Regions from separate parts of the Vibrio sp. R11-SG3-ISO9 genome, predicted to be linked through region 3. Evidence: predicted binding sites of a transcription regulator. Region 3 holds the regulator's gene; each other region holds the start of a gene.

Region 1 (2,324 bases), on a different contig from region 3:
TACAGAGAAAGGTACCATAGTTATTTAGAACGTTACCGTTGTTCGAGTCTAGCCTCAGTGCAGCTTTATATTCTTTTCTCGCTTCATCGGTTTCTCCAACTTTTTCATAATAATGTGCCATCGATAGGCGAGCGCGATAATAGCGAGGGGCGTGTTGAATCGCCAATTCAAGATTCTCTCGTGCTCGAACCATATTCTCTTGCTCCATATAACCTAGCCCAAGAGCGATTCGAGACTCAGACATTGCAATAGGGTCGGCTTCAACTCTTTGTGGTTCACCTTCTGTTACTGACACACATCCACTGAGCGCAATTAATAGTAGGAAGGGGGATAAGTTGGTTAACTTGGATGAAGGCATTGAGAGGCTCCTTGTGAATTCACAGACATGATAGGAGAACTCGAATGGTTGGTTGGCAAAAAGGCGAGCTAATGCGACCCAATCGCCATAAAAAAGCCGTTTGTTACCAACTCATAATAGAGAGGTGACAAACGGCTCGAATAAACGCTTTGGTTTTAAAGAACTGTTCAGACGAATCAGTCGTCCTTGGTGAAGTTTTCTTCGCTGAAATGATCCAAATCGTATGGCGTTTGTTGGTAAACGCAATAGTTTAGCCAGTTTGAAAACAGCAGGTGACCATGGCTACGCCAACTAGCAATAGGTTTGTTATCAGGATTGTTGTTAGGGTAGTAGTTGATCGGTATTACCGGTTCCATTCCTTCGCCAAGGTCACGAACGTATTCATTGTGAAGTGTATGTGCATCGTACTCTGGATGCCCGGTCACAAACACATTTCGCTTATCTTTTGTCGCTGCTAAGTAAACACCAGCGACGTCAGATGTCGCCAGAATATCGAGATCCGTATGGTCGGATAGGTATTCTGGTGAGAAGTCAGCATAACGAGAGTGTGGTGCTAAGAAGGTATCGTCAAAGCCGCGCAGGATTGGATGGTACGGGTTATGAATCTCATGATGATAAACACCAGATAACTTCTCTTTACGAGTACGTTTCGGTAGATCGTAAAGCAGTTTCAAGCCTGCTTGAGCCGCCCAGCAAACATAAAGGGTAGAGGTAACGTGTTTGTTAGCCCATTCCATAATGGTCTTTAGATGGTCCCAGTAGATCACATCTTCAAATTGAACCAAGCCTAGTGGCGCACCTGTGATGATCAGTCCATCAAAGTTACGGTTTTTTACCATCTCAAATTGACGATAAAAGTTATCAAGGTGCTCAGTTGGTGTGTTCTTGCTTGGTCTATCGTCGATACGCAGTAGCTCGACATCCACTTGTAGCGGGCTGTTCGACAATAGGCGTAAAAATTGAGTTTCAGTTTCAATCTTCTTCGGCATTAGGTTGAGGATCAAGACTCGAAGTGGACGAATTTCCTGTGTCGATGCTCTTGATAGCGGCATAACAAAGATGTTCTCTTCACGAAGAACATCGCTCGCTGGCAATTGGTCTGGAATGCGAATAGGCACAGCTTTCTCCCTAAGCTAGATATTTAGACGTCTATACTTCTGAATCTATAATATATTGTGACGCTTGTCGACATACAAAACGCACCTTTGTAAATATTTCGTTATTGAATCCGCCGGGTACCTGCTCATCTATGAGGTTACAGAACCTATGTTGGGACAATTGAATACACACTAGTGAACGTTTGATGCTTAAAACAGCGCTTAATGATCTAGGTTTATGCTTTTGACCTCAGATACGTTAACATTTTGCTTTCACTCTATTTTTGATGATCGGTGAGTACCAGTTTGAAACTTATCTTAATTCGAGGTCTGCCTGGTTCTGGCAAATCAACAAGAGCAAAATCTCTCGACGCCTTTCATGTAGAAGCCGACATGTACTTCGTGAATAGTGACGGTGAATACTGTTTCGAACCGGAACTGCTCCCCAAAGCGCATGAGTGGTGTCAAAATCGTGCGGAAGATGCCTTAAAGCAAGGTCTTGATGTGGTTGTTTCGAACACGTTCGTGAAGCGATGGGAGATGAAGGCGTACCGAAACATGGCGCGCAAACATGGTGCTGAACTGCTTATTGAGGTGTGCCGTGAACAGTATGGCAATATTCACGGAGTGCCGGAGTCCGTAGTTGCACGCATGAAGAAAGATTGGCAAGAATAACAAAACTGCGAACATCGGAGTCGATGGCCCAAAGTGTCTTGTTGCATGAAGAGAAATAAAGAAAACAGTTAAAGGTTAAATGAACAATGGCAAAACGTTCTGTTGTCGTGGATATGACTTCTTATGGTATCTACTCGACTTGGGATTCAAAATCTAAAGACCTACCAAAGATTCAGGAATTCACTCATCGAGTA
Region 2 (2,324 bases), on a different contig from region 3:
CTGAAGAAGGCTTGTAAGTAGCGCTTATCTTTATCTGAGTTTCTTACGGCTGCAAACAGACGGCGAGACAGACCTTTCCCCAGCGGTTTACTAGCAATCAATCCTTGTCTTGAAAACTCGCTGATTGCCCAGTTGGGTAGTGCTGCCACACCTAATCCTGCAGATACCATTTGTACTAACATCAAGGTGTTATCCGCTTGTTTCCATTTCTTAGGCTCGATACCTGCCGGTTGAAGAAAGTGTTTTACCACATCAAGGCGCTGCTTCTGAACTGGGTAGGAGAGCATCGTCAGATCGACCAAGTCTTCTGGCTGAATTGCTTTTTTCTCTGCGAGAGGTGAGTTAATTGCTGTGATAAGACGCATTTCAAAATCGAACAGCGGCTCATAGTGAACTTCAGATCTTGGCTGGATATCGGAGGTGATCACCAGATCCAGTTCTCCAGCCATCAAAGCCGGTAAAGGCTCAAAGCCAAAGCCGGATGAGAAATCGAGGGTCACGCTTGGCCAAGTCACTTGATACTCTTTAAGTGCTGGCATTAACCATTGAAAACAGGAGTGGCACTCAATCGCCATATGGAGCCTGCCGTTAACATCTTCCTTGAGACTGGCCAGTTCATTCTCCGCCTTTGCCAGTTTCGGTAACACTTCATCGGCCAGCCTGAGCAGTATCTCGCCCTCGGAGGTGAACTTCACTGGGCGAGTTTTACGCAGAAAAAGCTGCCCACCCACGCGAGCCTCAAGATCTTTCAATTGATGCGATAACGCAGATTGCGTCAGGTGCAGTGATGTCGCGGTCGCTGTTAAAGAGCCACTATCACGCAATGTGGTCAATGTTCGCAGATGTTTGAGCTCTATCATGAGTAATCCTCATAGTTCCTAAGCTGATGTTCAATATTTCTTAATAACTACCCTACGTCGTTTTTGTGGATGTGTAAACATCTGGACGTCTAAATGTTTTCGGTTTTCTCATGTGTGAATTCGTGAACATGAGGTTTTTTAATAAACAAGTTGAATATTTGGAGATTGTTCACAAAGACGTTTGGCGAGATAGTTTAGCCATCCAGACGCCTTTTTCGAAATGATTCAGCGTCTGACCGGATTTAAAATAGTGATTAAGGAATAGGCTCATGACAACAACGACTCATATTTTAGGCTACCCACGTATTGGCGAAAAACGAGAACTCAAATTCGCTTTAGAAAAGTATTGGCGTGGGGAAATCGATCAAACGGAGCTAAAAGCTGTCGGCAGTCAGTTGCGCGAACGAAACTGGCAAGTTCAATCGGACGCCAATTTAAGTTTTGTCACGGCTGGCGATTTCGCTTGGTACGATCATGTTCTTGCTACTACGTTGCTTCTTGGTCATGTGCCAAAGCGTCATGACCAAAGCTTCCCTGATTTGGATACGCTGTTCCGTGTTGGTCGCGGCCGATCTCAGAGCAGTTGCTGTGGTTCAAATCATAATCATGACCAAAGTGGCGCCGCGGCATCAGACATGACCAAATGGTTTAACACCAATTATCACTACATTGTGCCTGAGTTCAGCAAGGACGACTCTTTTGAGGTTAGCTGGCCGCAACTGTTTGATGAGGTCAATCAGGCGATTAAAGCGGGCCATAAAGTGAAACCAGTATTGTTAGGGCCACTGTCATACCTCTACCTAGGCAAGGAAGTGGAAGAGGGGTTTGACCGTTTGAGTTTGTTGCCTCGCTTGCTAACTGCCTACCAGGGAATTCTGGCCAAGTTAGCTAAGTTAGGTGTCGAGTGGGTACAGGTTGATGAGCCAATCCTTGCCTTGGAGCTAGAAGCGAAATGGGCAGATTCATTTAAGCTCGCTTATCAAGTGATTCAGGGAGACGTAAAGCTACTACTCACTACCTATTTTGATTCGGTGAGCGATACGCTAGATAAGATTATCGACCTTCCTGTAAACGGTCTGCATATTGATTTGGCTGCAGCTCCGCAACAACTGAACGACGTCGTTGAAAAGCTACCTCAAGATTGGGTGCTTTCTGCGGGTGTTATTAATGGACGCAACGTATGGCGCGCTGACTTGGCTAATCAATTGGCATTGCTGCAACCTATCAAAGAGTCGTTAGGAGAGAGACTGTGGGTGGCAAGTTCTTGTTCTCTACTCCATAGCCCGGTCGATTTAGATCTTGAAGAGGTTTTAACTGAAGAAGTGAAGAGTTGGTTCGCATTCGCTAAGCAAAAAGTGACTGAAGTGAGCTTGTTAGGTGCCGCGTTAGATGGCGATCAGAAAGCGATATTAGCCTGTGAAACTTACAGCTTACCGATTGAAGCGCGTAAGCAAGCGACCCACG
Region 3 (2,324 bases):
AGAATCTCACGAGAGCTCTCTTCATGAACACGCATACGCGCACCTAGTGTACGGATACCACGCAGCGTCATGTAGCTATCAAATGGTGTCCCCGTTGCACCAATACAGTTACCCCACCAAGCCAGCTCTTCAGCGTGCGCTTCGGTTTTAGTAATCACTACGCCGCCGATCACATCTGAGTGACCATTGATGTACTTAGTCGTTGAATGGATAACAAAGTCAGCACCAAGCTCTAGAGGCTTTTGGAACACAGGAGTCAAGAAGGTGTTATCAACCGCCACCAGCGCCCCCACCTCTTTTGCCTTGCGGCAGGTTTCTTCAATGTCGACGACACGTACCAGTGGGTTTGATGGCGTTTCCAACAAGATCAATTTAGGCTTGAGTGCGATCGCTGCATCGAATGCGGCTTGATCCGATTGATCGACAAACAGAACCTTAAAGTCACCCTTTTGTGAGCGTGTATTGAAAAGACGATAAGTACCACCGTAGCAGTCGTGTGGTGCCACGATCAGATCATCGCTACCAAGGAAAGCGGAAACCCAAAGGTTTAATGCAGAAGTACCACAGTTGGTCACAACTGCCCCCTTACCAGACTCCAACTCAAACAGGGCTGTTTCTAGCAAGCCACGGTTTGGGTTACCTGAGCGAGTGTAATCATACTTAGGCACTTCACCAAAAGCGGGAAAACCGTAGTTAGTCGACAGATAAATTGGTGGAACAACGGCATGATGTTGAGTGTCTGACTCGATACCAGTACGTACGGCGATGGTTGCTGGTTTCCGGCTGCTCATAGGTGTTTCCTTACAGGTTTTGGCGTCTGAGAATCACAGCAGCTTGTCGGGGTTTTGCGGCTGTGTTAGATATATGTTATTCACTTTACTTTCATAAGAATGAGACGTCAACACTTCTAGACGTCTATATGTCTTTGCTTATGGCGGTAAATCCCGCTAAAATCACCCCTATTAATTTAATCTAACAACTAAAGTGATGAAGGTACGCAATGGCCGACTGGAATGGTGAATACATAAGCCCATATGCTGAGCATGGAAAGAAAAGCGAACAAGTAAAGAAAATTACAGTTTCTATCCCTCTAAAAGTGTTAAAGGTTCTAACTGACGAGCGTACCCGCCGCCAGATTAACAACCTACGCCATGCAACAAACAGTGAGCTGCTATGTGAAGCCTTTCTGCATGCATATACTGGCCAGCCTCTACCAACAGATGAAGACCTGCGTAAAGACCGCCCAGACGATATCCCAGCTGAAGTGAAAAAGCTGATGACAGAGATGGGTATCGAGTTCGAAGCGTTTGATGAAGAATAATCATAACTCAGTCACTACCTTCAACATTTGATTCGCTTTAGCTGAACCATATCGATTGCCGAAATCATCTAGCATGAATTTCTGGCATAAAAAAACCGACTCCAGATGAGTCGGTTTTTTATTATTCTCTTCGCTCTACTACACGATGGCTATGCCATGTAGTTTGCTGGTATCTCAATACGAGCCACACCTGAATCAACCGCCGCCTGTGCAACTGCTTTTGCCACGCGAGGCAATAGACGTGGATCCATTGGCTTAGGAATGATGTAGCCTTTACCAAACTCAAGTGCATCAGCACCTGCTGCTTTTAGTACGTCTGCAGGTACTTCTTCTTTCGCAAGTTCACGAATCGCTTCCACTGCCGCTAGCTTCATTGCATCGTTGATCTCGCTTGCACGAACATCAAGAGCACCACGGAAGATGAATGGGAAACACAGAACGTTGTTTACTTGGTTCGGGTAATCACTACGGCCAGTACCCATGATAAGGTCGCTACGAACTTCGTGAGCAAGCTCTGGCTTGATCTCTGGATCTGGGTTAGAACACGCGAATACGATCGGCTTGTCAGCCATCAGCTTCAGCGATTCTGCTGGTAGCAGGTTAGGACCTGATACACCTAGGAATAGGTCTGCACCTTCAATGACATCTTCTAGAGTACGCTTGTCCGTGTTGTTCGCGAACAGCTGCTTGTATTCGTTCAGATCGTCACGACGAGTGTGAATCACGCCTTTACGATCTAGCATGTAGATCTTCTCACGCTGCGCGCCACACTTGATCAGCAGTTCCATACACGCAACTGCCGCTGCACCTGCACCCAAACAAACAATCTTACACTCTTCCAGCTTCTTACCTTGAAGCTCGATCGCGTTCAGCATACCCGCAGCAGTTACGATCGCCGTACCGTGTTGGTCATCGTGGAATACTGGAACGTCACAACGCTCGATTAGACGGCGTTCAATCTCAAAACAGTCTGGTGCTTTGATGTCTTCTAGGTTGATGCCAC

What was found. Region 3 encodes MetJ, which represses methionine synthesis genes. Its sites were predicted from a motif close to TTAGACNTNTANANGTCTAA; they were not measured.
Region 1: the regulator MetJ is predicted to act here: its motif matches at 1,500-1,519, upstream of metA (homoserine O-acetyltransferase MetA).
Region 2: the regulator MetJ is predicted to act here: its motif matches at 934-953, upstream of metE (5-methyltetrahydropteroyltriglutamate--homocysteine S-methyltransferase).

Annotation. Positions count from the first base shown of each region.
Region 1 covers NZ_JCBDGU010000043.1:95,857-98,180, reverse strand. Annotated here, with positions in the region: gene pilW (type IV pilus biogenesis/stability protein PilW) at 1-358, opposite strand, end outside; gene metA (homoserine O-acetyltransferase MetA) at 535-1,476, opposite strand; gene AC6R05_RS14020 (ATP-binding protein) at 1,762-2,130, shown strand; gene AC6R05_RS14015 (DUF3859 domain-containing protein) at 2,217-2,324, shown strand, end outside.
Region 2 covers NZ_JCBDGU010000038.1:123,864-126,187, forward strand. Annotated here, with positions in the region: gene AC6R05_RS12195 (LysR substrate-binding domain-containing protein) at 1-860, opposite strand, end outside; gene metE (5-methyltetrahydropteroyltriglutamate--homocysteine S-methyltransferase) at 1,130-2,324, shown strand, end outside.
Region 3 covers NZ_JCBDGU010000012.1:72,723-75,046, reverse strand. Annotated here, with positions in the region: gene AC6R05_RS04800 (O-succinylhomoserine (thiol)-lyase) at 1-791, opposite strand, end outside; gene metJ (met regulon transcriptional regulator MetJ) at 1,001-1,321, shown strand; gene AC6R05_RS04790 (malic enzyme-like NAD(P)-binding protein) at 1,471-2,324, opposite strand, start outside.